Regions from separate parts of the Actinoplanes oblitus genome, predicted to be linked through region 2. Evidence: riboswitches for the same ligand, from Rfam matches in the RefSeq annotation. Region 2 holds a riboswitch; the other holds the start of a gene.
The links. Region 2 has a riboswitch for ZMP and ZTP ahead of Actob_RS36935 (bifunctional 5,10-methylenetetrahydrofolate dehydrogenase/5,10-methenyltetrahydrofolate cyclohydrolase). Riboswitches for the same ligand answer to the same signal wherever they lie in the genome.
Positions count from the first base shown of each region.

Region 1: linked by a shared signal. The riboswitch ahead of Actob_RS25490 (hypothetical protein) and the one ahead of Actob_RS36935 (bifunctional 5,10-methylenetetrahydrofolate dehydrogenase/5,10-methenyltetrahydrofolate cyclohydrolase) in region 2 are both predicted to bind ZMP and ZTP.

Region 1 is NZ_CP126980.1:5,638,486-5,653,622, forward strand. It holds gene Actob_RS25465 (helix-turn-helix transcriptional regulator) at 1-76, opposite strand, end outside; gene Actob_RS25470 (AraC family transcriptional regulator) at 73-1,026, opposite strand; gene Actob_RS25475 (ATP-binding protein) at 1,204-1,920, shown strand; gene Actob_RS25480 (STAS domain-containing protein) at 1,907-2,257, opposite strand; gene Actob_RS25485 (ATP-binding protein) at 2,254-3,063, opposite strand; ZMP/ZTP riboswitch at 3,328-3,413, shown strand; gene Actob_RS25490 (hypothetical protein) at 3,443-4,492, shown strand; gene Actob_RS25495 (lysylphosphatidylglycerol synthase transmembrane domain-containing protein) at 4,415-5,476, opposite strand; gene Actob_RS25500 (hypothetical protein) at 5,521-6,546, opposite strand; gene Actob_RS25505 (glycoside hydrolase family 25 protein) at 6,781-7,602, shown strand; gene Actob_RS25510 (DUF5710 domain-containing protein) at 7,636-8,724, opposite strand; gene Actob_RS25515 (hypothetical protein) at 8,789-9,046, opposite strand; gene Actob_RS25520 (helix-turn-helix domain-containing protein) at 9,236-9,865, shown strand; gene Actob_RS25525 (tetratricopeptide repeat protein) at 9,856-13,476, opposite strand; gene Actob_RS25530 (hypothetical protein) at 13,490-14,038, opposite strand; gene Actob_RS25535 (extracellular solute-binding protein) at 14,577-15,137, shown strand, end outside.
Region 2 is NZ_CP126980.1:8,322,757-8,337,893, forward strand. It holds gene Actob_RS36920 (outer membrane protein assembly factor BamB family protein) at 1-1,199, opposite strand, end outside; gene dxs (1-deoxy-D-xylulose-5-phosphate synthase) at 1,302-3,227, opposite strand; gene Actob_RS36930 (cation:dicarboxylate symporter family transporter) at 3,368-4,810, shown strand; ZMP/ZTP riboswitch at 5,095-5,177, shown strand; gene Actob_RS36935 (bifunctional 5,10-methylenetetrahydrofolate dehydrogenase/5,10-methenyltetrahydrofolate cyclohydrolase) at 5,194-6,066, shown strand; gene Actob_RS36940 (class I SAM-dependent RNA methyltransferase) at 6,760-8,085, opposite strand; gene Actob_RS36945 (APC family permease) at 8,082-10,121, opposite strand; gene Actob_RS36950 (potassium channel family protein) at 10,236-10,901, shown strand; gene Actob_RS36955 (potassium channel family protein) at 10,903-11,571, shown strand; gene Actob_RS36960 (DUF3159 domain-containing protein) at 11,568-12,347, opposite strand; gene Actob_RS36965 (OB-fold nucleic acid binding domain-containing protein) at 12,344-12,721, opposite strand; gene Actob_RS36970 (DUF3710 domain-containing protein) at 12,747-13,394, opposite strand; gene dut (dUTP diphosphatase) at 13,381-13,857, opposite strand; gene Actob_RS36980 (DUF3093 domain-containing protein) at 13,951-14,478, shown strand; gene Actob_RS36985 (hypothetical protein) at 14,414-15,137, opposite strand, start outside.

The DNA.
Region 1 (15,137 bases), 2.7 Mb from region 2:
GCCGCACCCGGGAGTAGGCGTGGTCCAGCATGTCGCGCGCCTCGTCGAGGTCGGCGGTCTGGAAGACGTCGATCATGGCGCCGTCCCGGATCGCAGCGTCTGGGCGGGCGTCCGGCCGTACGCCTCCCGGTAGTACCCGGCGAACCGGCCGGGATCGGCGAACCCCCACCGGCGGGCGATCCGCTCGACAGTCCCGTCGTGGGCCAGCAGTTCGCGGTGGGCCCGGTCGAGACGGATCCGGCGCAGCTGGGCCATCGGGGTGCTGCTCCGGTGCCGGCGGAACGCCTCCTGCAGGCCGCGCGGGCCGACACCGGCCGCCGCCGCGATCCGGGTGACGCTCAGCGGCTGATCCGCGTGCGTTTCCATGAACTCCATCGCGCGGCGGACCACCGACGGTTCCGCCCGGCCCGGGCCGGGCGGGTACGCCTCGGTCATCGTGGTGTTCGGGAAGACGATCAGCATCGCGGCCACCGCCTGGCGCAGGAACTGCTCGACCACCAGGGGCGGGTGGACCAGATCCGGGATGGTCAGCTGCTCGGACAGGTAGCCGACGGTCCGCACCCAGAACCGGCGCTTGGCCTCCGACACCGGGCCGCCGAACCGGAACCGCAGGTCGGTGATGCCGGTCAGCTCCGCCGCCACCGATCGAGGCACGACGAGGAACTGCTGACCGGTGTCGCGGAAGTCGGCGGTGGACGGTAGCCCCTCCGGATAGAGCAACCCGTCCTGCGGACCCAGCGACTGCTCCCCCTGCGACGTCCGGATGGCGGCCAGGCCATCGGTGTAGATGCCGGCGAAGACCGCCGGCATGGTGGCCGCGGTCGCCGTGTAGTGCACCCCGGACATCCGCAGCCGTAACGCCGACAGATCGCCGTAGCTGACCGAATGGAACGTCAGGCTCAGGTCGTGCCCGGCCAGCGCATCGATCCGGGCCTCGTGCGCGACGATCCGGTTGACCGCGGCGACCGCGTCGTCCCGGTCCTGCGTGTGCACGTCGACCCGCTGTGGTGGCGTTGTGACGATCACGAATCCAGCGTGCACCGGTCCCCTCCCGCCCGGCAATCCGGGCCGCGTGCCGGTTTCGCGGGCGCGGTAGGCCCGGTGGCCGACCTTCGTTTTCTGCGTAGTCCGCGACCGGCCGGATGGTGAAAGTTGCATGTATAGCCCGACAAGCGCGGGGAGTTCTCGGGAACCATGCAGACGATGGTGGAACGTTGCCTGGAAACCGGCGTGGTGACGGTTCGATTCCAGGGGGTCCTCAACCAGAGCACCGCTCCGGGGGTGCACAACACACTCAGTAAGCTGGCCGCCGAGTGCCCCGCGGCGATCGTGGTGGACATGTCCGCGCTGGATCAGGTGGACAAGGCCTGCTTCAGCGTCTTCGCCACCGCGACCTTCAAGGCCGAACAGGACTGGGGCGTGCCGCTGCTGCTGTACGCGGCCCGCCCCGAGGTGTCCCGGGTGATCGGCACCTACCGGAACTTCGTCGCCCTCTACGAGGACCGGTCGCTGGCGCTCGCCGCGGTACGCGCTCACGTCCCCCGCTGGGTACGCGAGCGCCTGGCGCCGTACCCGGACAGCGTGCGCACCGCGCGGGGCCTGATCGGCGACGCCTGCCTGCGCTGGGACCTGCCGCACGTGCGGGACGCGGCCCGGCTGATCGTCTCGGAGCTGGCCTCGAACGCGGTACAGCACACCGGCGCCGACTTCGACGTGACGGCCGCGTACACCGGGCGCTACCTGCGGATCGCCGTGCAGGACCGCAGCTCGGCGCGGCCGCGCCGGATGACCGGTCCGGCCGCCGAACACCTGGAGCCGGGCTGGGGCCTGCGCGTGGTCGAGGCTGCCAGCACTCACTGGGGCTACCTTTCCGTGCCCACTGGCAAGATCGTCTGGTCGCTGCTCACTACCGATCGCTGAGCAGGTCGGCGGCCCCGAGCTGGCGCAGCAGCCACTCGATGTGCGGGCGCGCGCCGTGCAGGCGCAGGGCGGCACCGCGACCGTCCAGCGCCGCGGCCAGCACCACGAAGACCCGGACCGTCGCCGCGTCGCAGAACTCCACGTCGCTCAGGTCCACCACCACCCGCTGGACCGGTCCGACGCTGATCACGCTGCCGAGCTGCGCGGCGAGCGCCGGGGCGGTGGTGCCGTCGAGTTCGCCGCCGAGCCGGATGGTCAGCTCGTTGCCGCCCGCGGTCAGCGCGATCACCGGAGTGACCGGGTCGCTGTCGGCCGCGCCGCTCGCGGAGGGGCTCATCGGCGGTTCCAGGGCCGGATCGTCGCCCAGACCACCTTGCCGTCGTGGGTCGGCATGGCACCCCACAGGGTGGCGGCCGCGTGCACCACGTGCAGGCCCGAGCCGCGCTGCGGTGCCGCGTCGTCCGGCGGCAGTGCCGGGAAGCCGCCGGACAGCCGGGGCAGGCGCGGGTCGCCGTCGCCCACCGCCAGGTGCAGGCCGTCGCCGCGCCGGGAGATGATCACCGTGATCGAGGTGCCGGCGTGCTCGATGGCGTTGAGCACCAGCTCGGAGACGACCAGCCGGGCCCGGTCCTGCAACTCGGGCAGTCGCCAGGCGATACACGCGTTGGTGACCACGCCGCGGGCGGCCGCCGCGGCACCGCCGTCCGGGCCCAGCCGCATCTCCAGCCGGCCGGTCAGCGGCACCTGCTCGGCGGCCGCGGCGCGGGCCCGGGCCATGGTCGGGTAGATCGGCAGGATGCGTTCGGCGCCCATCCGGTGCAGCCGGACGGACAGCGGATTGTCGTCCGGCACGCACACCATCACCTCGACCGGCGGGGCCATCGGCACGCCCAGGCGGCGGGCGGTCAGCCAGGTCGGGATGCTGGCCGCGAACGGGTCGGCCAGCTCCTGCAGGTCGATCAGCAGGGTGGCCGGGTGCTCGCTCAGACACTTGCGGACCGCGGTGTGCGTGTCCCGGCACAGGCGCCGCTCCCAGGTGCCGTGCACGGCGAGGGTCAGCAGCGAACTGTCCACGTCCAGTCCGACGTCGACACCGGCACCTGTCGCGGGGTCGTACTGGTCGAAGAGGTAGGGCGGGTCCACACCGGCATAACCGGCGAGGCACGGGCTCGGTGGCGGCGGAGCGCACGCTTGTTCGCCATCAGGAGACCTGATGTAACGGACATTTCGCAATAAGGCCACCCACAATATTTTTCGTACGCGTGGAGCGGTTGCTATCCCTGGGGAGTGCGATGGCAAGGCGACGAATCCTGGCGGCGTCGCTGCGTGTCTGCCGGCACATGCTGGCCGCCGTGGAACGCCGGTGGCCCCGCCTCGGCACCCAGTCCTGAGCCACCCGCTATGCTGCGAAACGGCCGATACTGGCGAGGGTGGAGCACCACCGGGGACCGGCCGACCTGGACAGTGTGGCGCCGACCGCCTGGGCGCCTCCGGCAGCAGTTCACCTGCGATCGGAGGCCACGTGCAGCTTCGCTACGGCATGAACCCGCACCAGCGACCCGCCACTCTCGTCGCTGTCGATCCGGAGCACCAGCCGTTCCGGTTCCGGCACGGGCAGCCGTCCTACCTCAATGTCCTCGACGCCGCCGCCGGCTGGCAGCTGGTCCGGGAGGCGGCGGCCGCGCTGGGCCGTCCGGTCGCCGCCTCGGTCAAGCACGTCTCCCCCGCCGGCGCCGCCACCGCCGGCCCGCTCGATGCCGTGATGGCCGGCACCTACCGGCTCGACCCGGCCGCCACCGGACCGCTGACCAGCGCCTATGTCCGCGCCCGGGACGCCGACCCGAAGAGTTCCTACGGTGACTTCGTCGCGGTCTCCGAGCCGGTCGACGCCGAGCTCGCCGACCTGCTACGCCGGGTCGTCGCGGACGGCATCGTCGCGCCCGGCTTCGAGCCCGGCGTGGTGGCCACCCTGGCGGCGAAGAAGAACGGCGGGTTCCTGGTGGTCGAGGCCGATCCCGGGTTCCGGCCGCCGGCCACCGAGGTCCGGGAGGTGTACGGCCTGCGGATCACCCAGCCGCGCGACGAGGCGCCACTGACCGGCTTCCCCGACGATCTGGTCCTCGGGCTCGCCGCCGTCCGCTACACGCAGTCCAACTCGGTCGCCTACGTCCGGGACGGGATGACCCTGGGGATCGGGGCCGGCCAGCAGTCCCGGGTGGACTGCACCCGGCTCGCCGGCGCCAAGGCCGACACCTGGTGGCTGCGCCGGCACCCCGCCGCCCAGCGGGCCGGCACGGCCACCCGGGTCCAGGACGCGATATCCGGACAGCTGCGGGCCGTCGAGGCGCTGACCGACGGCGAGCGGGCCGAGTGGCTGCGCGCCCTGGACCGGGTCACCTTCGTCTCCGACGGCGCGCTGCCGTTCCCCGACAACGTCGAGGAAGCGGCCCGGCACGGTGTCCGGCACCTCGCCGAGCCGGGTGGTTCGCTGCGCTCAGCGGACGTCGCCGACGAGTGCCGCCAGCGGGGCATCGCCCTGACCCGGACCGGGATCCGGCTGTTCCGGCACTGACCGGGTGTCCCGGCGCATCACCGACCAGGCCACCCAGCCCGCGCCGACGATGAACCCGAAGCTGATGATCCGGTAGAGGACCACCGTGGCGATGGCCGTGCTGGTGCCGGCACCACCGGCGAGCAGGCCGAGGATCAGCGCGCTGTCGATGATCCCGAGTCCGCCCGGCACGATGGTGATCGTCCCGGCCGCGTACCCGGCGCAGAAGGCCAGCAGCAGCCGGGTGCCGCTGATCCCGCCGCCGCCGACCGCCTGCCAGCACAGCCACAGGCAGACCGCGTCGAGCAGCCAGTTCAGCACCGCGTAGGTCCCGGCGGCGGCCGCGTTGCCGGGCGTGAGCCGGGCCGCCCCCAGCTGGCGCAGGAAGCCGGTGATCCGGCCCAGCCCGGCGGCGGCGTCCCGGCGCCGGAGCCGGTTGAGCCGGGCCAGCACCGCGCCGGCCGTCGCCTCGACCCGCTCCGGGCGCCGGGCGACCTGCCGGACCCCGAGGGTGAGCAGCACGACCAGCGCCCCCAGCCCGGCCAGGCCGGACCAGGACGGCCGGCCCTGCCCGGCGAGCGCGGCGCCCGCGGTGACGGCGGCCAGCGCCGTCGCGGAGAGGATCCCGGACAGCGCGATCGCCCACGAGGCGACCGCGGGGCTGGCCCCGAACCGGCGCATCTGCTGGTAGTTGAACCTGGTGGAGAACGCCGGCCCGCCGGGCAGCGTCTCGTTGAGCGAGTGCGCCGCGTAGGCGAGCGCCGCGTGCCGGTACAGCGGCGCCCGTACCCCGGCCGATCGCAGCACCCGCCGCTGCATCCGGGCGTAGGCGTGCATCGCGGCGATCTCGGTCAGCAGCGCGAGCGCCACCCAGCCGGGCCGCGGCGCGCGCAGCTCGCGGAACGCCGCGGCCAGCGACGGCCCGGCCAGGATCAACTCGGCGGCGAACACCGCCAGCAACAGGATCACGGCGATCAGCCGGATCCGGCGACCATCGATGCGCATGACTCACGACTCCGGCGACAGGTTCGGGCCGTCAACAGGGTGGTTCAGGCCGCGACCGGCTCCCGGGCCGCCTCGTTCACGGCCGCGGCGCTTCGGGTACGCCGATCCGCCCGCACCGCGCCCGCCAGGCAGAGCAGCGTCCCGGCGACGAGCCAGGCGCCCAGCACGACGACGGGGTGGGTGGCACCGTTCCCGTCGAAGAAGGCTGTCGAGCGCAGCAGCTGCCCACCGGCGCCGGGCGGCAGCAGCTGGCCGAGCGCGCCACCCCAGCCGGGCAGCATCTCGGGCGCCGAGGTGGCCCCGGAGAACGGGTTGCCGACCAGCATCATCAGCGCGGCGCCCAGGCCGAACCCGGGGTAGCCGAGCAGCGACTCCAGCCCGAGCAGGGTCATCGACGTCGCCCCGACGGTCAGCCCGATCACCCCGGCGTTGACCAGGAACGATCCGTCCAGCGAGCCGAACCAGAACTGCAGGATCGCGGCCATCGCCAGGCCACCGGTGACCGCGAAGGCCAGCGCCCCGGTGATCCGCCGGACGGCGCCCTTGAGCAGGTTGGTGAGCAGCACCGCGGCGAGCAGGCCGCCCATCACCAGCGGCAGCGCGCCGGCGGACAGGCCGGCGCCGCGCGGGTCGTCGGCGGGCAGCGCGACCAGGTCGCGGGTGGTGACCGCCGGGACCGCGCCGCTCTGCGCCTGGCTCAGCCCGGCGGCGATCGACTGGAGCGTCTGCGCGATCGTGGGGCTGCCCGCGGACGCCGTGACGACCTGCGGCTGCCCGGCGCTGAGGTCGATCGCGCCGTACACCTCACGATCCCGGATCAGCCGCTCGGCGGCGGCGGTGCCGTCGACCCGGGTGACCTCGAAGCCGCCCGGCAGGCGCTGGTCGAGGGCGGCGGTGACCTGCTGGGCCGCGGCGGCCGGCCCGGCGACCGCGATCGGCACGTCGTGCACCGACGAGTGGACCGAGGGCCAGGCGAAGGCGGTGAGCAGCACACTGATGATCACGGTGAGCAGGGCGACGGCGCCGGCCACCCTCGGCCACGGCGAGTGCACGGTGTCGGTGGTGGGCATCTCGGCTCCTTAAGCGAACGACTATTCGTTTTAGTGTCGGAGCCTGGCTCGACCCTGTCAAGAACGAGCGTTCGCTTTTGCGTCACATCCCTCGTCGCCGCCGCCGCGAACCGGGCGTCACCTCGCGCTCGACGCGTGGCAGTTCCGCCTCCTGAGGGTCACGGCTTCCCGAACCGGCCCGCGCGGCGCCATCTCCTCGGTAGGAAGATCACCGTGAAAAACTGCGCATTACGCATGGTCACCGCCGCGGCCACAGTGGTTCTCGCCGTTCCGGGCGGAAGCGCGGCCCACGCGGGCCCGCCGCCGGAGGTGCCCGGCGACGGTGGTTACGCCGGCGCCGGTGGCTACCGTGCCCCGGCCTCGTCGCTCGTCCCGCCGGCCGCCACCCCGCCCGCCGGCTATCCGGTCACCGGCATCGACGTGTCCAGCCATGATCATCCGCAGGGCCGCATGCTCGACTGGCGGTCGCTCGGCCGGAGCAACGCCTTCGCCTATGTCAAGGCGACCGAGGGAGCCGGCTACACCAACCGGTACTACCGCTCCGACGTCTCCGCCGCCAAGTCCGCCGGGATGTACGCCGGCGCGTACGCGTTCGGCCGGCCCGACCTGGGCAACGCGACAGGGCAGGCGGACCACTTCGTCGACACCATGGAGGATGTCCGCGACGGGCGTACCCTGCCGCCGTTCCTCGACATGGAATGGCCGTACCGGCGGCTCCGGCTTCCCGCCTGCTACCGCCTCTCGGCCGGCACCATGACCGCGTGGATCCGGACGTTCCTGGAACGGGTCGAGTCCCGGCTCGGCGTCGTCCCGATGATCTACACGAACGTGAACTGGTGGAACCGGTGCACCAACCGCAGTGCGGCGTTCGGCCACTACCCGCTCGACATCAGCAGCTGCGCGGCGAGCCCGCCGAGCGTGCCCGGCTGGGGCCGGAACTGGACGTTCTGGCAGTACGACATCCCGGACTGCACCCCGGGGCTGGCCCACGACGCCGACGTCTTCCGCGGCAGCCGCACCGACCTCGCCACCCTGGCGCGACAGCCTCGGCGGTGACCCGCGGCCGGGCGGCACCGTGCCGCCCGGTCCCTAATGCCCGGTCAGGGTGTCGTCGGCGATGGCGGCCCGCTGCCCGGGTTCCGGCGGCGGGGCGAGGGTGATCCCGGCGTCGGTGAGCATGGACAGGTCCAGCGACCAGGTGATCCGCGAGCGTTCCCGCCACTGCCGGAAGGCGTCCTCGACGTGCTCGCGGGCCTGCGCCTCGGTCATCCCGGTGACCGCGACGAGGTGGCTGAACGCCTCCCGGTCGCGGCCGCGCAGGCCGGCCAGGCCGAAGTGGGTGACGGTGTGGCAGGGCGTGCACAGGCAGATCAGCCGGCCGAGGCGCTGCACCCGGCTGGCGGCGTCGAAGGTCCACCGTTCGTGCGCCTCCAGCCACACCTTGGCCGACGGGTCCGGCCCGGCGTGGCACACCTCGCATCTGCCACCGGCCCGAGTGACGATCATGCGGCGCAGCCGTTCCCAGTCGGCCGGCGCCACGCAGGACCGTACGTTGGTGAACCAGCAGCTGGACGGCACCAGATCGACGAACAGGCCGCTGCCCAGACCGCGGTCCTCGTGCGGCAGCAGCTCGGAAACCGGGGGCTTCGCGGCCCATCGGGCCAGCCCGCCGGCGGCCGCGCCCGGGGCGTACCAGCGTTTGGCGGTGGCGTCCCACCGGGCGCCGTTCCGCTTCGCCTCGTCCTTGTCCTCGAACGGCACGTCGAGCCAGATCCGCCCGGTGGCGGTGCTGATCAGGTGCCGGCGCCGCACGCCGGAGTCACCGACGAGGGCGGGTGCCGCGACATCCGGGCAACGGCGCCAGAACTCGCCGCCGCCGTGGTTGCGGCCCAGGCAGGAGCAGACGCAGTCGTCGCCGGCGGCATCCCGGCATCGCGGTCCGCACGGTTCGCCGTCCCGGTGGTCCAGGAACACGTCGACCCGCTGGAACCGCTCCGTCAGCCCGCGCACCAGGTGAACCAGGCGCTCCCGGGGGATCGCGTGGACACCCCGGGTGTCGGTGGTCAGCGCCTCGCCGAGGTGGCCGGTCAACCAGGCCCGATGCTCGTCACCGGCGGGCAGCCGGCACCCGGCCGGTCCGTCGACGGGACGCAGGACCCAGGGCAGCCGCTCGGTCATCACCGTCCATTCAGTAGCATCCCGAGGCTCGGCCGCAACCGCATGCGACCCGGCGGTACGGGCGTCAGGGGTGCGGCGGGTTGAGCACCTGCAGGACGTATTCCACCATGCCCGCGGAGACCGGGATCTGCAGGCCACGATCCTGGGCGTACGCGTTCGCGGTGGCCAGGACACGTTCCGGGGTGGGCTTGCGGAGCTTCTTCACCGCAGCCTCCACGCAGTGGAAGTGCCCTGGTGTCGGCGGCGGAACCGGTGACGCCCCGGAGAACAGGGACCTGGGGATGTCCTGGCGCGGCGGCACGCCGGAGTCGTCGAAGACCACGGGTAGCTCCTCGGTAGCGGACTGTCCTGATGGTAAGGAGGCCGGCCCCGGCCGGGATCTGCCCGGAGACGGCGGGACACTGCCCAACCCGAGCAGGAACCTGGCCGACAGGCCGACCGGGAGGAGCGCTCCGCCGGCCGATCGCGCTTACCATGAGCGCGCTCCGCCGAGAGAGGGTGTCGATTACCGGTGACCGTTCATGTCGCGGTCATCGACCCGCTGCCCATGTACCGGCAGGGTGTCGTGGCGGCGCTGTCCGCGATCGGTCACCGCGTCGAGGCCCCGGCCGACCCGCTGGCCTGGGCGCGCGACGCGCGGCGGGCGGTCATGATGCTGACCCTCGCCACGCCCGCCGACTGGCAGCTGCTGCGGCTGCTGCACGACGTGTCCACCGCCCCGCCGGTGATCGCGATGCTCGACGACGACTCGGCGACGGCCGGCGTCCGGGCGGTACGCGCCGGCGCCCGCTCGGTGCTGCCCCGCACGGTGACCAGCGAGGTGCTGCGGCGCACCGTGGAGGCGACACTCGACGGGCAGGCGGTGGTGCCGGGAGCGGTCGCGGCGGCCCTCGCCAACGGTGCCGCGACCCCACCGGCCCCGGACGGGCACGCCTCGCTGTCGCCCCGGCAGCTGGCCTGGCTGCAGCAGCTCGCCGAGGGTGCCACGGTGGCCCAGCTGGCCACCCGCGCGGGTTACTCGGAACGCGCGATGTTCCGCCTGCTCCAGAGCCTCTACCGGGACATGGGGGTGCGCACCCGGATGGAGGCGGTGATCCGGGCGACGAACCTGGGCTGGCTGACGCCCGGACGTCACCCCTGACGCGGGTCGGCCGTCGCGGCGATCTCGGTCAGCAGCGCGACCACCCGGCTCAGCTGCCCCGCCGGCCGCCCGCAGTCGTCGAGTTGCCGGACGAGCAGGAGCAGCCAGGCGGCCAGCCCGGCCTTGCCCCGAACGGACTCGAAGGCCGCCACCGCCTCCTCGATCCCGGCCGTCCCGTCGAGCACCCCGGCGCAGAGCGCGAAGCCGCGGAAGGGACGGGCGGAGAAGTCGCCGGGATCGTTCCCGATGCGCTGTTCCGCCTCCTCGGCCAGCCGGTGGAAGCGACCGCGGGCCAGCGTGTGCCGGCGCTGCCGACGAGCCACCAGCGCCAGCACGGCGAGAACCTCCAGCGATCGGCCCCGGGAACGGTACCGCTCGGCGGCCTCGATCTCGCGGGCCGCGTCGTCGACCTCATCGGCCAGCAGATGCACCAGGCACAGCGTGGTGCGAGCCTGCATGAGGACCACCGGCACACGCTCCTCGAGCGCGAGAGCGACTGCCTCGGCGGCCAGCTCCCTCGCGCCCCTCGGATCACCGGCCCACAGCAGCTGATCCGCCCGGGCGTCCAGCCAGGCGGCCCGCAGGGACTCGTCGGCTCCCGCCGTCACCTCGGCCATCACCCGAGCGGCACGGTCCCACTGCCCGAGTTCCGCCGACCAGCGAGCGATCTTGAACGCCAACCGGGTCCCGCGGGCCGCCACCTGCTGGGCGGTCAGCTCGGCGGGGAACCCGGGCCGCCCGGCCAGCTCCCGGGCCCGGCCGGCCTGGTCGATCGCCGCCCGATACTCACCCCGGCGCCGGTGACAGTCCGCCAGCCCCTCCCACGCGCCCATCCCGGCCACCACGTCGTCGAGCCGCATGGCGTCGCGCAGCGCCTGGTCGTAGGCCTCCCGGGCCTTCTCGATGTCGTTGCTCTGCCAGTACATCGCGCCGAGGTTGGCCCGCACCCGCGTCGCGGCCCGCTCCTCACCCAGCCGCACCGCACGATCAAGAGCTGCACGGTACGCCTCGGCAGCCTCCCCGAAACGGCCACGTGCGGCGTAGATCCAGCCCAGCGCGTTGTCGTTGGCCAGCTCGGAACGCTCGTCCGGCAGCGTGCCCCGCAGGCTCCTGCGGTAGTCGAGCAGCACGACGTCGCTGTGCCAGCGGTGCAGGTAGTGGTCGATCTCCTCGAGCAGCTCGTACGCCGGCCCCGGGTGCGGAGCGTCGATCAGCGCGCGCAGCTCGGCGAAATGCGTGTCGAGATCACCGGGCATGGTGATCTCCTCAGGGGACATGGTGTTCAGCTCGTTGGCCGCCAGCAGCAGCAGCCTCCGCCGGCTCTCGCCGGCCGGCAGCCGCCCGATCAGCCAGGCCGCGTCGGCCGGGCGCAGCTCGTGGCGATCGCCCGCCCGGCTCACCAGCGAGCTCTCCACCAGCTGCCCGAGCGCAGCGTGCACCTGATCCTCGGCGACGCCCGGCATCAGCGTGGCGACCTGCTCGCCGGTCACCGGGAAGCGATAGGCGGCGAGGCACTCCAGCACCCGGCGGGGCACCGTTCCGAGGTGGTCGAGCACCACCTCCAGCAGCTGGGCCGGGACGTCCCGCGGCGGGATCCCGGCCAGTTCGTCCAGCAGCGCGCGGCTGGACACGTCCGGCCCGGTCAGCGCCCGCACGGCCTGGAACAGCTCGGTGGCGCGCGGATTCCCCTGCACCGCCTGGTAGAGCCTGGCCAGATCGTCGGCGTCCAGGCCGTGCGGCCGCCGGTTGAGCAGGGTGGTGAAGTGCTCGGGGCTCAGGCGTCCGATCGCGACCGGGGGTTCCAGCGCGGGCCAGATCCCACCGGCCGGCGACACCGGCACCACGCTGGTGACCAGTACCACTGTGACCCGGTGTCCGGGACGGATCGCCAGGGACTCCAGCGCCTCGTCGAGTTCCAGATCGGCGAGCACCGACGAGTTCGGCAGCAGCAGCCGCTCGGCGTCGTCGGCGACCAGGACCACCCGCCGGTCGCCCGCGGTTTCCAGTGCGGCCTCCAGCCTGGCCAGGGAGGACTCACCCGGCCGGAGCGCGGCCGCCGGTCCGCCCTCGATCGCGTCGATCAGGGTGCGGACGTCCAGGCGTCCGCCGGCAACCACCCGGACCTCCGGGCCTCCGCCGGCAACCACCCGGACCTCCGGGCCTCCGCCGGCAACCACCCGGCGGGCCGGGCCGGACGTGCCGCCCGGTCCGCCGGCGACCTCGGCGATCACGTCGCCGACCAGGGCGGACTTGCCGACGCCTCGCGGACCGGTGACGACCACGACGCCGGGCGGGCCGGCGGTGAGCCGTTGTCGCAGAGCCATCCGGATCGGGTCGTGGTTGACCAGTCCCGGCCCGGTCCGGCTCGGGCGCGGCGGCACCGGCACGGTCTCCGCCACGACGTCGGGGATGAAGTCCGGGGGAAGCTCGACGAAGCCCTGCGCCGCCGGGCGGTACCTACCCTCCAGCAGCCGGGTGGCGGCGTGCGCGGCGAGCAGGAAACACCACCGCCGGATCGGCGCCGGGATCCGGCCGCGTCCGGAGAGGATCAGCCCGATCGCCGTCAGGCAGACCAGGCGCTGCTGTCGCCACTTGCGCAGCAGTCCGTGCTCGGTGGCGTATTCGATCTCACCGGCGTGAATGCCGGCGATCGCCCGCGCCAGCTGGGGGCCGGCCGCCGCCATCCGTGCCGCGTCGATCTCGGGTGCCAGCACGACGTCGAGCACCTTGTCCGGGTCCAGCCCGGGGTCCTCGATGAGGCAGGTCACGGCGGTGGTGCAGATCAGGTAGGCGGGGTCCCAGGTCAGCGGGCCGTCCGGGGTGAAGCGGGACAGGTCGACCAGGAAGAACTCGGGGCCGGCGTTCTCGTCGGTGCCGACCAGCAGGTTTCCCGGGTGCAGGTCGCCGTGGGTGAGCCCGCGGACCGGGAGCAGGCTCAGTGTCCCGCCGACGCTCGCGTCCCGGGCCAGCGCGAACGGGTTGACCAGGCCGCGGCTGCCCTGGTTGAGCCAGGGCCGGGGCGACTCCAGCAGGCCGGGATGCCGGCTCGCCCAGGTGTGGATGGTCTGGCCCGGGGCGAGCCGCCAGCCGAGCAGTTCGGTCAGCAGCTCGCCGGCGGTCTGCCTGGTCGTGGCGGCCGTGCCGAGGTTCCACTCGCTGAGCAGCGAGCGCGCTATCGCCCGGCAGCCGCGGTCCGCGTGAGCGTGCGCGCGGAGCATCTCGCCGAAACCGAGGAGCACGTCGAAGCCGCCCCCGGCGACCGTCTGGAAGGCGATGTAGCCGCCCTCGTCCATCGCGACCGGCTGGTATCGCACCTCGGCCAGGTGCCGCTTGGCGAAATCCGGGTTCTTCCGCACCGCGTGCCCGTGCGCGGCGACCTCCCGGTGTTTGAGGTCACCGCCCGGATCGATCTTGAGAATCAACCCGGCCTCCTGCTGCCCCGCCGGGTACTCGGTGACACCGATCAGCATCGCCGAGGTGAACCCTCGGGCGGTCCAGTCCTCGGTGGCCAGCCCGATCTTCCACCGGCCGGCCCAGGCCACCAGTTCCTTACGGACGCGGGGCAGTTCGATCTTGTCGAGGATGTCCTGTTCGACCTCACCCGGTCTCATCGCCCTCCCGCTCTCACACCTCGGGCGTGGCTATCAGCCGCTCGATGGCCGCCATCGCGATCTGCGCCGGGACGACGAACTCGTCGCGGAACAGCGGGGCCTCCCGATAGGGCCCGATGAAGGCGGCGATCCCGGCCGGCACCGTCATGGTGTCGCCGCCGTCCAGCGCCGCCGGCATGCTCTGCTCGTACTCGGTGATCAGCGAGCGCAGATAGTTCTCCGCGCTCCGTAGCGAGGCGGCCAGGCCGGGGACGGAGGACAGCGTGCCGCCCTCGGCCCGCGCGTCGCGCACCATCGCCTCGATGCTCAGCTGCGCGTCCAGCACGGACTGCAGCAGCTCGTCGTACCTGCCGACCCGGAGTCTGCGGTCCGCGGGCGCGGCGGCGTGGGTGAGCGCCTGCGCGCGCAGCAGCCGGCGCACCCGTTTCACCGTGTGGTACGCCGTGATCAGCTCGTTCAGGTAGCGCTGCCGCGTCTCCCGGATCGCCTTCGCCCGCTGGTCGCGCAGCTCGGCCTGCCGATTGAACGCCTGGTAGAGCAGCGAGACCAGGCCACCGAGCACGGCGATCAGGATGAACTGCAGCAGCGTCTTGTACGCCTCCGCACCGACCGCCTCGGTGACCTGCTCGTGCCAGACCAGCAGGGCGACCGCCAGGCACGTGCTGACCAGGGCCCCGGTCGCCGCGGCGATCGTCAGCCTCCGACCTGAGGACCTGCCCGATGCATCGATGGAACGGAGTGTAGTCGCCCGGTCGACGCTCCGGCATCGGCGGCTCGGCTGATGGACACCGGGCGTACCGAAGTCAGGTGGTCTTCATCCGTGCCGGATGAGATTCGGCAGGTGAGTTAGCGGTCACACCCGGACCCTGACCGCGATTCATCCGCCACGAAGGATGACGCGCGGCGAGCCCCGGCAGTGAGACTGATGAATCGCTGCCGGGACGCTGAGGTCGCACGGCTCGCCCCGGGGCGCTCGTTCGTCCTGGGAGGCACCTGTGCTGAGCGGACCGCGATCCAGAAGAAGGCGCCGGGCGGCCGTCGCCGCGCTGGCCCTGACGGCCTCGCTGCTCACCGCGTGCGGGGACGACGGTGGATCACCGATGCTGACCTGGTACATCAACCCCGACAACGGCGGACAGGGGCGGCTCGCCGAGTCGTGTGCGGCGGCCTCGAACGGCGGCTACCGGGTCGATGTGCAGGTCCTGCCGAACGACGCGTCGCAGCAGCGGGAACAGCTGGTCCGGCGGCTCGCGGCCAAGGACAGCTCGATCGACGTGATGAGCCTGGACCCGCCGTTCGTGGCGGAGTTCGCCAACGCGGGGTTCCTGCGCCCGTTCGACGCGGGTGACGCGGCCGCCTTCACCGACGGCGTGCTGAAGGGGCCGCTGACCACCGCGTACTGGAAGGACCAGCTGGTCGCGGCGCCGTTCTGGGCGAACACCCAGCTGCTCTGGTATCGCAAGTCGGTGGTCCAGGCGGCCGGGGTCGATCCGAACCGGGCCGGATTCACCTGGGACGACATGATCAAGGCGGCCGAGGGGCAGCACCGGGTGATCGGCGTACAGGCCAACCGGTACGAGGGCTACATGGTGTGGATCAACGCGCTGGTGGTCTCGGCCGGTGGCGAGATCGTCGGGAACGTCGAGGCCGGCAAGGACGCC
Region 2 (15,137 bases):
AGCTCGCCGATCGGGCGGAGCCGGCCGACGTCCGGGTCGGCGACCGCGACCATGGTACGCGCGCCGCCGTGCACCTCCCGGGCGACCAGCAGCCGGCCGGCGCCGGTCAGCCCGGCGAGCGGCCGCCAGCCGGTCACGTCGGCGAGGGTCCGGCCGGTCGCCGGGTCGACCAGGGCGGCCGGCTTGCTCGTGTCGGTGCCGTCCGGATACGTCAGCAGGGCCTCGCCGCGCCCCTCGACACCCTGCCATCCGCGGTGCGTCCACCGGTCGTCGCCGGTGGCCGGGTCGACGGCGCGGACGCCCTCGGCGCCCAGGAAGCAGGCGAGCGGACCGCAGGCGTGCACCTCGAGGGTGCCGTCGGCCGGCTCGGTCCAGAGCGGACGGAGGGTGACCGGGTCGAACGCCGAGACCTCCATCCCGTCGGTGCCGGGATGCCGGAGGATCAGCACGTCACCGGCCACCACCGGGTTGTCCGGCGCGTAGGTCGCCGCCGGCAGCACCCGGGTGGCCAGCGGCTGACCGGTGGCCAGGTCGTACAGGGCGGCGGTGCGGTCGTCGCGGATCAGCAGCATCCGGGCGCCGGTGTCGGCCGGGCCGGGCACGCCGGTCACCACCGCTGTGGACGGCACCCGGACCTGCCAGCGGGCCATCCCGGTGACCGGGTCGAGCACGTCGACCATCCCCTGCACCCGGCGGCCGGTGCCGGAGAGGCTGCGCACCCCGTTCACCGCGAGCAGCGCGTCACTGCCGGCGAAGGTGATCACACTGCGCCCGTTGCGCCATTCCCGGGCGCCGGTGGCCAGCGAGAACGCCGTGGTGCCCGGCTCGACGGGCCCGGTGCTCCACGGCCGCATCAGCACCAGCCCGCCGGAGGTGCGCAGCCGGAACACCGGGATCGACTCGCCGGCCCGCCAGCGCGCCGCCCCGCTCCCCAGGTCGTACGCGGTGAGCAGGCCGTACGACTGGACGAGCAGCCCGCCGCCGGTGATCAGGTACGGGTCGGCCGGACCCATCGGCACCCGCAACAGCTCGGTGAACGGCGGTCTCGGCGGGGCGGCCGAGGCCGCCGAGCCGGCCAGCAGCAGGATCACCAGCGCGACGGGGGCGAACCAGGCCGGGACGGTGGAACGCCGCGGTCGCTCGTAGGACTCCGGGACTCCCCGGTCGAGGCCGAGGTCGATGACCGTCTCCGCACCCATCCGTCAAAGATAACGGTTGGATAACGGAGACGCTCGTCAATCCTCGTCGGCGCACCCGGGTGCGACAGCTGCCGCCGCCGCGGTGTTCCCGGCGCGCTCCGGTCAGAGCACCGGCTCCCGCACCGCGTCACCGGCGTCCAGCCGGGACACCCACTCGGTCACCTCGCGGGCGATGTCCTGCGCGGTCAGCCCGAGCGACGCCAGGATCTCGGCCCGGGTGCCGTGCGGGTGGAATCCGGCCGGCACACCGAAGTCACGCAGCGGCGTGGTCAGCCCGGCGTCACGCAGCGCGGCGGCCACCGCGTCACCCACCCCGCCGGCCCGGATGCCGTCCTCCAGGGTCACCACCAGGCGGTGGGCGGCGGCCAGCCCGGTCAGCTCGGCAGGCACCGGGCGCACCCAGCGCGGGTCGGCGACCGTCACGCCGTACCCCTGCTCGGCGAGCCGCTCGGCGGCGTCCAGTCCGAGGCCGGCGAACGAGCCGACAGCGACCAGCAGGATGTCCTTCTTGGCGTCCTCGCGCAGCACGTCGACCTGGCCGACCCGGCGCAGCGCCGGGGTGTCCGGGGCGACCGAGCCGGTCGGGAAGCGGACGATGGTCGGGCCGTCGTCGACAGCGACCGCCTCACGCAGCTCCTCGCGCAGGGTGGCGGCGTCGCGCGGGGCGGCGATCCGCAGGCCGGGGACCACGCCGAAGACGCTCATGTCCCAGATGCCGTAGTGGCTCGGGCCGTCCGGCCCGGTGATGCCGGCCCGGTCCAGCACGAAGGTGACCGGCAGCCGGTGCATCGCCACGTCCAGCAGGACCTGGTCGAAGGCCCGGTTCAGGAACGTGGCGTAGACCGCGACCACCGGGTGCAGGCCACCCATCGCCAGGCCGGCGGCGCTGGTCGCGGCGTGCTGCTCGGCGATGCCGACGTCATAGGTCCGCTCCGGGTACTTCTTCGCCAGAGCGGCGATGCCGGTCGGCTCGGCCATGGCGGCCGTGATGCCGACCACGTCGGGCCGCTCGTCGGCGATCGCGACGAGCTCCTCGGCGAACACCTTGGTCCACTTCAGCGTCGGCGCGGCCAGCAGCTTGCCGGTCTCCACGTCGAAGGCGCTGCCCGGGCCGTGCAGGCAGTCCGCCTCGTCCTGCTCGGCGGGGCGGTAGCCGTAGCCCTTGCGGGTCACCGCGTGCACGATGACCGGGGCGTTGAAGCCCTTGGCTCGGCGCAGCGCCGACTCCATCGCCTGCTGGTCGTGCCCGTCCACCGGGCCGATGTACTTCAGGCCCAGGTCCTCGAACATCGGCTGCGGGCTGATCGCGTCCTTGATCCCGCGCTTGACGGCGTGCAGCACCTCGAAGACCGGCTTGCCGACCACCGGGGTCTGCCCGAGCGCGTCCTTGACCAGGTCGAGCACCTTCTCGTAGCCCGGGTTGAGCCGCAGGGTGGAGAGGTGGTCGGCCAGGCCGCCGATCGTCGGCGCGTACGACCGGCCGTTGTCGTTGACCACGATGACCAGCTTGTTCTTCGTGGCCGCGATGTTGTTGAGCGCCTCCCAGCACATGCCACCGGTGAGCGCGCCGTCGCCGACCACCGCCACCACGTGCCGGTCCTCGCCGCGCAGCGCGAACGCCTTGGCCAGGCCGTCGGCATAGGACAGCGCGGTGGAGGCGTGCGAGTTCTCGATCAGGTCGTGCTCGCTCTCCGCCTGGCTCGGGTAGCCGGTGAGGCCACCCCGCTGGCGGAGCAGGTCGAAGCCGTCCTGCCGGCCGGTCAGGATCTTGTGCACGTACGCCTGATGGCCGGTGTCGAAGAGGATCTTGTCGCGTGGGGAGTCGAAGACGCGGTGCATCGCGAGGGTCATCTCGACCACACCGAGGTTCGGACCGAGGTGACCACCGGTCCGCGACACCTTGGCCACCAGGAAGTCACGGATCTCGGCCGCGAGCAGGGTCAGCTGCTCCGCGGTCAGTCGCTTGAGGGCACCGGGGTCGGTGACGCTCGCCAGCAGGCCGGCCGGGGTCGAGGGGGAGTCGCTCATAGGCCGGAAGTCTATCGGGACACCGCGCGGAGGCGACCTGGAGCGAACGGACAGCCTGGATTCCTCCACAGCTCCTGCACATTCCGCCCTTCCGGTGAAGTCGTGTGATTCGCTTCACAGAATCGGGTAACCAGGGGCGCATGTCCGTCGATACCGAGTCCCCGCGACGCCGAGACCGCAGCCACTTCCTCTACCTCGCCGTGCTGCTCGCGATGATCCTCGGGATCACCGTGGGCTTCGCGTTCCCGGACTTCGCGGTGAAGCTGAAGCCGCTGGGCACCGGGTTCGTCGACCTGATCAAGATGATGATCTCACCAGTGATCTTCTGCACCCTGGTGCTGGGCGTCGGCTCGGTCCGCCGCGCCGCCCAGGTCGGCCGGGTCGGCGGGCTGGCCCTCGGCTACTTCCTGATCATGTCGACCGTGGCGCTGTCGATCGGCCTGGTGGTCGGCAACCTGCTGCACCCCGGCTCCGGCCTGCACCTCAGCGACGAGCTGGCGAAGACCGGCGCGGCCCAGGTCAGCAAGCAGGCCGAGGGCGGTGTCGACTTCGTCCTGGGCATCATCCCGGACACCCTGTTCTCCGCGCTGACCAGCACCCAGGTGCTGCAGACGCTGCTGGTCGCGCTGCTCGTCGGTTTCGCCGTGCAGTCGCTGGGCGAGCGCGGCGAGCCGGTGATCCGGGCTTTCGGCCTGCTCCAGCGGATCGTCTTCAAGATCCTGTCGATGATCATGTGGCTGGCCCCGATCGGCGCGTTCGGCGCGATGGCCGCGCTGGTCGGCGCCACCGGGTTCGACGCGCTGAAGAGCCTGGCCGGCATCATGCTCGGCTTCTACACCACCTGCGTGCTCTTCGTCTTCGTGGTGCTCGGGCTGCTGCTCCGGCTGGTCGCCGGGGTGTCGATCTTCCGGCTCTTCCGCTACCTGGCCCGGGAGTTCCTGCTGATCCTGTCCACCTCGTCGTCCGAGTCGGCCCTCCCCCGCCTGATCGCCAAGATGGGCCACCTGGGGGTGAGCAAACCGGTGGTCGGCATCGTGGTGCCCACCGGTTACTCGTTCAACCTGGACGGCACCGCCATCTACCTGACCATGGCGTCCCTGTTCATCGCCGACGCGATGGACCGGCCCCTCTCCGTCAGCCAGCAGATCGGCCTGCTCCTCTTCATGATCGTCGCCTCCAAGGGCGCCGCCGGCGTCACCGGCGCCGGACTGGCCACCCTCGCCGGCGGCCTGCAGAGCCACCGCCCCGACCTGGTGCCCGGCGTCGGCATGATCGTCGGCATCGACCGCCTGATGTCCGAGGCCCGCGCCCTCACCAACTTCGCCGGCAACGCGGTCGCCACCGTCCTGATCGGCACCTGGACCCACGAGATCGACCGCGACCAGGCCAAGCTGGTCCTCACCGGAGCCGCCCCCTTCGACGAGTCCACCTTCGACGACGACCCGCACTCCACCGAACCGGCGGCAGCCATGGCCTCCACCAGCCCTGGCACCAGCCCCGGTGCCACCACCGGCAACGGCCTCGGCACCAGCACCGGCTCCGGCCCCGACGCGCCGCCCGCGCACCGGTCGGAGACCCCCTGACCGGACGCCCCCGCTCGCTCGCGAGGAACCACCCGGGCCGAGCCCACCCTCGGCCCAGCCCCGGCCGGACCCCACCCCAACCGGGGGCAGACCACCCACAACCCACGATCCCGAAAAACCACCAGCCCCGCCGCCCCGGCTGTGGACAACCCGGCGCTGTGGAAAACGCCCCCGGCGTACCGAAAACCGCTTCCCACCCCGCTCCCCCGCACCCACCGGCTGACGACCGCACCGGAAACCCGCCCACCCCGCCGCCCGGCCGGACCCGCACATCGGGCATCCTGGGGGTAAGCAGCGACTGGCGGCACGAGGATGGTCCCAACCATCGGGGAGCTCGTCACGGGAGTCGTCCGCCTGGGCTCCCCGTCCGAGGAGCAGACAGCATGACCACCGAAACCACCGGCGCCCGCCTCCTGCCCGGAGCGCCGGTCGCCGAGGCCGTCCTGGCCGACGTCCGGGACCGGGTCGCCCGGCTCAAGGAGCGCGGCGTCCAGCCCAGCCTGGCCACCATCCTGGTCGGCGACGACGACGCCAGCGCGGGCTACATCCGGATCAAGCAGAAGCAGGCCGGCGAGCTCGGCTTCGAGTCCCCGCACCGGCACCTCTCCGGCGACGTCACGCAGGCCGACCTGCTCAAGGTGATCGCCGAGTTCAACGACGACAAGAGCGTGCACGGCGTCCTGATCCAGTACCCGATCCCGGGCCACCTGGACTACGACGCCGCCCTGCAGACCCTCGACCCGGACAAGGACGTCGACGGGATGCACCCGCTCAACATGGGCCGGCTCGCTGTCGGCCTGCCCGGCCCGCTGCCCTGCACGCCGGCCGGCATCGAGGCGCTGCTCGCCCACCACGGCATCGAGGTGGCCGGCCGCGAGGTGGTCATTCTCGGTCGCGGCGCCACGCTGGGCCGCCCGCTCGCGATGCTGCTCGCCCAGAAACGCCCGACCGCGAACGCCGCCGTCACCGTGGTGCACACCGGTGTCAAGGACTGGCCGCGCTACACCAAGCGCGCCGAGATCCTGATCGCCGCCGTCGGCGTCCCGCACATCATCCAGCCGGAACACGTCAAGCCGGGCGCCACCGTCATCGGCGCCGGCGTCCGCTACGAGGGCCGCCGCCTCCTCCCCGACGTCGACGAGTCCTGCGCCTCGGTGGCCGGCGCCATCACTCCTCGGGTCGGCGGCGTCGGCCCCACCACCGTCGCCATGCTGTTCCGCAACGCGGTCGCCGCCGCCGAGCGCGCCAACCCGTGATCAGGCCCGCCGCGTAGGTAGCACCCACCGCACACTCCCGCGCCCGGCGCCCTCCAGGAAAACCATCCTGCCGGCGCCGGGCCGCCCTTTCCCAGGCCGATTTCCGGTACGGCCGGAGCCGCGCCGAACTACCGGCCTTTTCCACAGTCCCGCGCTGTCCACAGCCCGCCCGCGCGCCCCCGCCCCCACCCGCCACACTGTTCAGCGGGGGCCTCCCCCAGGGAGGGTGGGCCGGCGAGCGCGGGCCTGCGAGCGCGGGCAAGCCGGACGATCCCGCACGAGGACCCCAAGCCGGCGAGCCCCCGAACAAGCCCTGAGCCCGGCAAGCCCACAAGCAGGCCGCGCAGTCCTGCGAGCAGGCCGCACACCGAGCAGTCCAGCGCGCAACCCGCAGGCCGCGCAGTCCAAAGCGCAGGCCGCACGCCGCCCAGTCCTGCGAGCAGGCCGCACACCGGGCGATCACGAAGCAGGCCGCAGACCGGGCACCTTGAAGCCCATCCCGAACCAGGCAAGCCGCAAACGCGCCGCAAGCCGGACCGCCCCCACAAGCACCCCAGGCCGACCAAGCCTTCGGCGCCCCAACCGGGCAACCCCACAAGCCGAGCGAGCCTGTCAGCGGCTCACCAGCACACCCGAGACACCCGCCGGCGAGCAAACCCACCCGAAGCAGGCCGGCCCGACCGACAACCGGGTTCAGGCCGGCAGCAGCAGGGCCACGCACTCCACATGCTGCGTCATCGGGAAGCAGTCGAACGCCCGCAACTCCGCCAGTTCCCAGCCGAGGGAGCGGAACGTCTTCACGTCCCGCGCCAGCGCCGCCGGGTCGCAGGCCACGTACGCGACCGCCCGGGGCTCGGCCGCGACGATGCCGCGGACCACCTTGGCGCCGGCGCCGGACCGCGGCGGGTCGAGCACCACCAGGTCCACCGGGCCGGTGACCCGGCGGCGGCTCAGGGCCGTCTCCACCCGGGCCGCGACCACCTCGACCTGCGGCAGACCGGCCAGTTCGGCGCGGGCCGCGGCGACGCCGAGCGGTGACGACTCGACCACGGTGGTCCGGGCGCCGGTGCGCTCGGCGACGGCGGCGGCGAAGAGGCCGGCTCCGCCGTACAGGTCCCAGGCGATCTCGCCCGGGGCGGGACGCAGCATCGCCAGAACCGCCTCGGTCAGTGTCGCGGCGGCGGCCGGGTGCACCTGCCAGAAGCTCTCCGGGGCGATCGCCCAGGAGCGCTCGCCCACGACCTCGGTGATCTTTTCCGGACCGGAGAGCCGGACCAGCCCGGCGCCGCCCATCTCCTCGGTGGGGTCGTCGGCGGCCGATCCGGACGTTCCGGCGGGGCGGTCGAGGACCGCGACGTCGCCACCGGTGGCGGCGACCGCCTGCACCGCGTTGCTGGCCGGCCACTGGTGCCGGAGCAGGTCGAGCTCCTGGATCGCCGGGTGGGCGATCAGGCAGCGGTCGATCGGGACCACCTGGTGCGAGCGGTGCTGGAGCAGGCCGGGGCGGCCGGCCGCGTCGATCGCGTAGCGGACCCGGGTACGCCAGCCGAGCAGGCCGGCTTCGCCCGGGGTGAGCGGCTGCACGCGTACCGAAAGCCGGTCCTGGTCCTCGGGGGTCAGTCCGGCCAACCGGCTGAGCTGTTCGCGGACCACCTCCGTCTTCCACCGCAGTTGCGCGTCGGCGGAGACGTGTTGCAGGTCGCAGCCGCCGCAGCCGCCCGGATGGGCGAACCGGCAGGGAGCCTGGACCCGGTCCGGCGACGGCTCGTGGATCTCCACCGCGTCGGCTCGCAGGTAGCCGCGGTGCCGCTCGGTGATCTCCGCGGTGACCCGCTCACCGGGCAGCGCGTGCCTGACGAAGACGACCCGGCCGTGCGGACCGCCGAACCTGGCCACGCAGTGCCCGCCGTGCGCCGGCGCACCCACCGTCAGCTCGATCCGGTCACCCTCGACAAGATCATCCGCAGGTGAGGCGGGAACCACGCCGGAGACCGGAGCGGCGGAGGCCGGGGAGGTCACGACTTCTCCTCGATTGGCTGATCGGAAACGGCCTTGGTCTCGGTCGGGTGAAAGCGCGGCCCGCGCGCCGGCGCCCGGCTCAGCCCACGATCCAGCCGGTCCAGGTCGCGGTCCTGGCTGGAGCGCAGCTGCCACGGCACGCTGGTCACCATCACGCCGGGCTCGAAGAGCAGCCGCCCTTTGATCCGCAGCGCGCTCTGGTTGTGCAGCAGGTTCTCCCACCAGCGGCCGACCACGTATTCCGGGACGAAGACGGTGACCACGTCGCGCGGCGACGCGCGGCGCACGCTCTTCACGAAGTCGATGATCGGCTTGGTGATCTCCCGGTACGGCGAGTCGATCACGGTGAGCGGGACGGGCAGCTCCCGGCGCTCCCACTCGGCCTGGATGTTGCGGGTGTCCTTGTCGTCGACGTTCACGGTCACCGCCGTGATGGTGTCCGGCCGGGTCGCCTGCGCGTAGGCGACCGCCCGCAGCGTCGGCAGGTGCACCTTGCTGACCAGGATCACCGCGTGGTTGCGGGACGGCAGCACCGGGCGCTCCTCGGTGGGCTGCAGTTCCTCGGAGACGCGTGTGTAGTGCCGGTGGATGGCCAGCATCAGGACGTAGAACACGACCATCGCGGCGATCGCGATCCAGGCACCGAGCATGAACTTGGTGATCAGTACGACGATGAGCACCGCTCCGGTCAGGCCCATGCCGAACGCGTTGATCGACCGGGAGCGGATCATCCGGCGCCGGCGTTCCGGGTCGCGCTGGATCCTGAGCAACCGGTTCCAGTGCCGGATCATGCCGCCCTGCGACAGGGTGAACGACACGAACACGCCCACGATGTAGAGCTGGATCAGCCGGGTGGTCTCCGCCTGGAACGCCAGGATCAGCACGATAGCGGCGGTGGCCAGGAAGACGATGCCGTTGCTGAACGCCAGCCGGTCGCCGCGGGTGTGGAACTGCCGGGGCAGATAGCGGTCCTGCGCCAGGATCGAGCCGAGCACCGGGAAGCCGTTGAACGCGGTGTTCGCGGCGAGGAACAGGATCAGCGCGGTGATCCCGCCGGTCACCAGGAAGAGCAGCGAGCCCTCGCCGAACACGGTCTGGGCGAGCTGCGCGGTGACCGTCTTCTGCTCGTAGAAGCCCGGGTTGGTGACGATCTGCGTGGTGGGGTCCTCGACGTACTGCAGATGGGTCATCCGGGCCAGCAGCACGATGCCGGCGAGCATCACGATCGCCAAGGCGCCCAGCAGCAGCAGCGTGGTGGCGGCGTTCTTGCTCTTCGGCGGCTTGAAGGCGGGCACGCCGTTGGAGATCGCCTCCACGCCGGTGAGCGCGGCACAGCCCGAGGAGAACGTCCGCAGCAGCAGGAAGACGAACGCGAAGCTGGTCAGGTGGTGTTCCTCGGCGGTGATGGTCAGGCCGGCGCTGGGCGCCCGCAGGTCCTCGCCGAGGATGAAGATCCGGAACAGGCCGGTCCCGATCATGCCGAGGATGACCAGGATGAACAGGTACGTCGGGACGGCGAACGCCACCCCGGCCTCGCGCAGGCCGCGCAGGTTGAGCGCGGTGAGCAGGACGACCGCCCCGATCGCGACGCCGACCCGGTTGTCGGCCACCCAGGGCAGGACCGAGCCGAGGTTGTTCACCCCGGAGGAGACCGACACCGCGACGGTGAGGATGTAGTCCACCAGCAGTGCGCTGGCCACCCCGAGCCCGGCGCGCGGCCCGAGGTTGACCGTGGCCACCTCGTAGTCACCGCCGCCGGAGGGGTAGGCGTGCACGTTCTGCCGGTAGCTGGCGACCACGGTCACCATCACCACGGCGACTGCCAGCGTCACCCACGGAGAGATCGCGAAGGCCGCGGCCCCCGCGATGGAGAGAGTCAACAGGATCTCGTCGGGCGCGTACGCCACGCTGGACAGCGCGTCGCTCGCGAAGACCGGCAGGGCGATCCGCTTGGGCAGCAGCGTGTGCTGCAGCTTGTCCGAGCGGAACGGCCGGCCGAGAAGCAGCCGCTTGGCTAGGGAGGTGGTACTTGCCACGACTGCCAAGAGTACGACCGGGCGTGATCCGGCGCCGCCCGCCCCGGACGAACCGCGGCAGAGAGGCATGGGAGGCTCAGCAAGGACGGTAGGCGAACGGGAGGACACGTAGCCGTGCACGTGGTGATCATGGGGTGTGGCCGGCTCGGTTCCACGCTGGCGCAGAACCTCGACGCACGGGGCCATCAGGTCGCCGTGATCGACCAGAACGCCGACGCGTTCCGGCGGCTGGGCTCGGACTTCGGCGGTCTCACCGTCAACGGGATCGGCTTCGACCGGGACGTGCTGCGGGCCGCCGGCATCGAGCGGGCGGACGCCTTCGCCGCCGTCTCCAGCGGCGACAACTCGAACATCATCTCGGCCCGGCTGGCCCGTGAGACGTTCGGCGTCTCCCGGGTGGTCGCCCGGATCTACGACGCCAAGCGCGCCCAGGTGTACGAGCGGCTCGGCATCCCGACCGTGGCGACCATCCGCTGGGCCGCCGACCGGATGTTCCGCTACCTGGCGCCCGAGGAGCGCTTCGAGGTGTTCCGCGACCCGACCAGCGTGGTCAGCATCGTCGAGGTGCCGCTGCACCGGGACTGGGTGGGCCGGACGGTGAAGAGCCTGGAGGAGGGCACCGGCGCCCGGGTGGCCTATCTGATGCGCTTCGGGATGGGCTCGCTGGCCCAGCCGTCCACCGTGCTGCAGGACGGCGACCAGGTGTTCATGCTGGTCACCGACGACACTGTGAGCAAGGTTCTGGACATCGCCGGGCGCGCCGGAAACGAAGGGCACTGACATGCGCATCGCCATCGCGGGAGCCGGCAACGTGGGCCGGTCGATCGCTCAGGAACTGATCGGCAACGGGCACGAGGTGATGCTGATCGAGCGGCAGCCGCGTCAGCTCTGCCCCGAGCGGGTGCCCGAGGCGCAGTGGATCCTCGCCGACGCCTGCGAGCTGAGCAGCCTGGAGGAGGCCGACGTCGCGTCCTGCGACGTGGTGGTCGCGGCCACCGGCGACGACAAGGCGAACCTGGTGGTGTCGCTGCTGGCCAAGACCGAGTTCGCGGTCGGCCGGGTGGTGGCCCGGGTGAACCGGGCGGAGAACGAGTGGCTGTTCACCGAGCAGTGGGGCGTCGACGTGTCGGTCAGCAAGCCGCGCCTGATGGCCGCCCTGGTCGAGGAGGCGGTGACGGTCGGCGACCTGGTCCGGCTGATGACGTTCCGGCAGGGTGAGGCCAACCTGGTGGAGATCACCCTGCCGAAGAACGCGCCGTACGAGGGCAAGCCGCTGCGCTCGGTGCCGATGCCCCGGGATGCCGCGCTGGTGGCGATCCTGCGCGGCAAGCGGGTGGTGGTGCCGACGCCGGACGACCCGTTGGAGGCCGGCGACGAGCTGATCTTCGTGTGCACCACCGAGGTGGAGGATCAGATCCGCGCCGTGGTCCTGGGCAGCAGCCCGGCCTAGGCCTCTTGCAGGTCGGGCCGCTGGGTCGAGGTGACCCGGTGGATGGCCCAGGCGGTGAAGGCGAACGTCGCGGCGTAGATCGGCCAGCTGATCAGGATCCGGACGATGCCCAGGGCGTTCGCCTCGCCGAGCCGCCACAGGTAGAACTGGATCCCGGCGCGCAGGGCCAGCGACGCCACCCAGAGCAGGGTGAGCCACTGGAAGGTCCGGAACAGCCGGGTGTTGCCGAACCAGTCCTGCCGGCCCTTGTTGGCCATGATGCCCCAGGCGTACCCGATCAGCGGTTTCCGGAACAGCACCGAGAGCAGCAGCGCGGCGGCCTGCCCGAAGGTGAGCAGGATGCCGGGCAGGTAGAAGTTCTTCGCGTCGCCGCTCTTCCAGGCGAAGTAGGCGCCGAGCGCGATGCCGAACAGCCCGTTGACCGCGTGCCGGACCGGCTGCTTGCGGGCCAGCCGGACGCCGCCGATGGCGAGCGCCGAACCGACCGACCCGATGATCGCCCAGAGCAGGGCGGTCTGTTTGTCCAGACCCGCCACCGACTCGCCGAGCAGCACGTTGAACAGCACGAAGGCGAGCACCGGGATGCTCGACTCGATCAGCCCGCGCACCCCGCCGAGCTGCTCGGCGATCTGCTCGCTGAGCGGCGGGAGGGCCTCCTCGTCGTCCGCCTCGGCGGCCGGCACCGGGTGCAGATCGAGCTCCTCGACGATGTCCTCGGCGAGCCGCTCCTCAACGGTTTCGTGCGCCACATGGCGCGGCTCGTTGCCGGGTGTCACCGGGGCGCCTCCAGCTCGTAGAACGGGTTGTAGATGACCTTGCGGTCGTCCCGGATCGCGATCCGGCCACGCGCGGTGAGCTGGCGCCCGGGCTCGATGCCGGCGATCGACCGGCGGCCCAGGAACACCAGCGTGACCACGTCGCTGCCGTCCCAGAGGTCGGCCTCCAGGGTGGGCAGGTTGGTCCGTGGAGTGTACGCCACGGTGCGCAGTCGCCCGGACACCGAAACGACCTGTCCCCGCCGGCACTGGCCGGCGGGCATCGCGCCACATTTCGCCGAGTCCCGCTGCAGCTCCCGAGCGTCGAGCTCGGAATCGGTGGCGGTGAGCCGGTCCAGGAACCGGCGCAGGCCGGTCCGCTCCTCCGTGGTCATGACTTCACGGTAACCCCATCCGGTCTCAAACTTGCTGTCCGGGGCCCTGCTCGGCCATCTCCTTCGGCAGCCGCAGCGGGAGCGGCTCCCGGACCGGCCGGGGTTCGTTGTCGCGGACCACGACCAGGCCCTCCAGCGCCTCGCCGAGCACACCCTCGCGGGACGTGTCGGCGGCCGCGGCGCCCTGGAACAGCGCCCGGACCATCCAGCGCGGGCCGTCCACGCCGACGAAGCGCACGTCGGCCTGGCCCTCCGGGGTGTTCACCCGGGCCAGCAGCTCGGTGCCGTACCGCCCGGTGAGCTCCTGCGGCTGGACGCCGTCCTCGCGCATCGCGACGGCGATCTCCTCGCGGACCTCGTCCCAGATGCCCTCGGTCCGGGGCGCCGCGAACACGCCGAGCTGCAGGGCGCTCTCGCCGTCGACCAGGACGACCTGCTCGACCCCGCCCTCGGGGTTGGCCTGCACCCGCACCTCGACGCCCTCGATCGCCGGGATCTGCAGGCTGCCCAGGTCGAGCCGCTGCACGCCGGCCGGGGCGTACTTGAGGTCCCACGGGCCGTACTCGGGCGCCGGGGCTTCCCCGTCGGCCGCCAGGCTCTGGGCGAGCGCCTTGGAGGGCGGCGCGTCGGCCGCGCGTACGTGCTTGGCGCCCTCGCGCTTACGGGAGAACATCACTGCCAGCCTTTCCTTCACCAAAGCCACCGGTCGAACCGTGCCCGCCGGCGCCCCGCGCGGTGTCGTCGAGGGTCTCCACCAGGTGGAACACCGCTCGCTCCACCCGCTGGACGACGAGCTGGGCGATGCGGTCACCACGGGAGATCTTCACGGTCCGCGCCGGGTCATGATTGATCAGGTTGACGAGAATCTCGCCACGGTAACCGGCGTCGACCGTACCGGGCGCGTTGAGCACCGTCACGCCGAGGCGAGCGGCCAGCCCGGAACGCGGGTGGACCAGCCCGACGAAGCCGTCCGGGATGGCGACCGCGATACCGGTCCGGACCTTGACCCGGGCCCCCGGCGCGATCTCCGCCTCCTCGGCCGCGACCAGGTCGGCGCCGGCGTCACCGGGGTGCGCGTAGGCCGGCAGCGGCAGGTCCGGGTCGATCAGGCGAACCTGAATGACTACGTCGCTCAACGGAAGATTCCTTCACTTCTGTACGGCTCCGGGCGGTGCTTACCCTGCCATCCTGCCGCGCCTCGCAGCGGAGGCGCGCCGTACCCTTCGAGGGTGACACCCCAGCCCCCGGCCCGCACCGACCAGACCCATCAGGAACGCCTCGGCCTGCCGTGGTGGGCGTGGCCCGCCGGGCTGCTGGTCGGCGCCATCCTCGCCACCGAGCTGACCCTGGGCATCCCCGAGCTGCCCGCCTGGCTGCCCTACGCGGTGCTGCTCCCGCTCTCGGTGCTGCTGCTGCTCCCACTGAGCCGGCTGCGGGTCGCGGTGCGCGACGGCGCGTTCCTGGTCGACGACGCCCGGCTCCCGGTCGAGTTCATCGCCGACGTGGTGGCCCTGGACGCGGCCGGCAAGCGGGAGGCGCTCGGGGTGGGCGCGCACCCGACGGCCTTCGTGGTGCAGCGGCCGTGGATCGGCACCGCCGTGCAGGTGCTGCTCGACGACCCGGCCGACCCGACGCCGTACTGGGTGGTCAGCACCCGGCGGCCGGTCGAGCTGGCCACCACGCTGCTCGCGGTCAGTCGCCGAGCTCGCGCCGCCCGGAACCCTTCGACAGCTGCGGATCCGGCCGGCCCCGCCTGAGGTCGTCGCGCACCCGTTCGCCGACGGCGCGGGTGGCCCGCCTGTTCAGATAACTGGCGACTGCGGCGCCGGTCAGCATCGGGCCGAACGAGGTCAGGTTGCGCCCGAACCGGTGCAGCAGCCTCTTCTGCAGGTCGCGGCGGGTGGCCGTGCTCAGCACGGTGGCCAGGCCGACCCCGGGCAGCATCGGGTTGATCCCGCGCTGGCCGGCCCAGGACTGGACCAGGCTGACCGCGCGCTCGGTCCCGTTGCCGGCGATCGACGCGCCGTACAGCTCGTGCAACTCGCCGATCAGCTTCATCTCGATCGCGACCACGCCGATCGTCTCGGCGGAGAGCAGCACCGGCGCGGAGAGCAGGGTGGGCGTCGCGGCCCACTCGATCGACGCGACACCGCCACCGGCCGCGCCGACACCGGCCGTCGCCCGGGCGGCGTTGCGGATCAGACGCTCGGCCAGGGCGTCGTCGTCCATGCCGGGGAAGTGCCGGCGCAGTGTCTCGCGGCTGCGCACCGGGACGTGCGGCGCCACGTCGGCGACCACGTCGGCCATCCAGCGCAGCGCGGCGCGCGGCTTGAAGACCTGGCTCAGCCCACGCCGGCGCACGTCACCGACCAGGCGGCCGAGCAGCCGTCGCCGGCCGGACGGCTCCAGGTCGTCG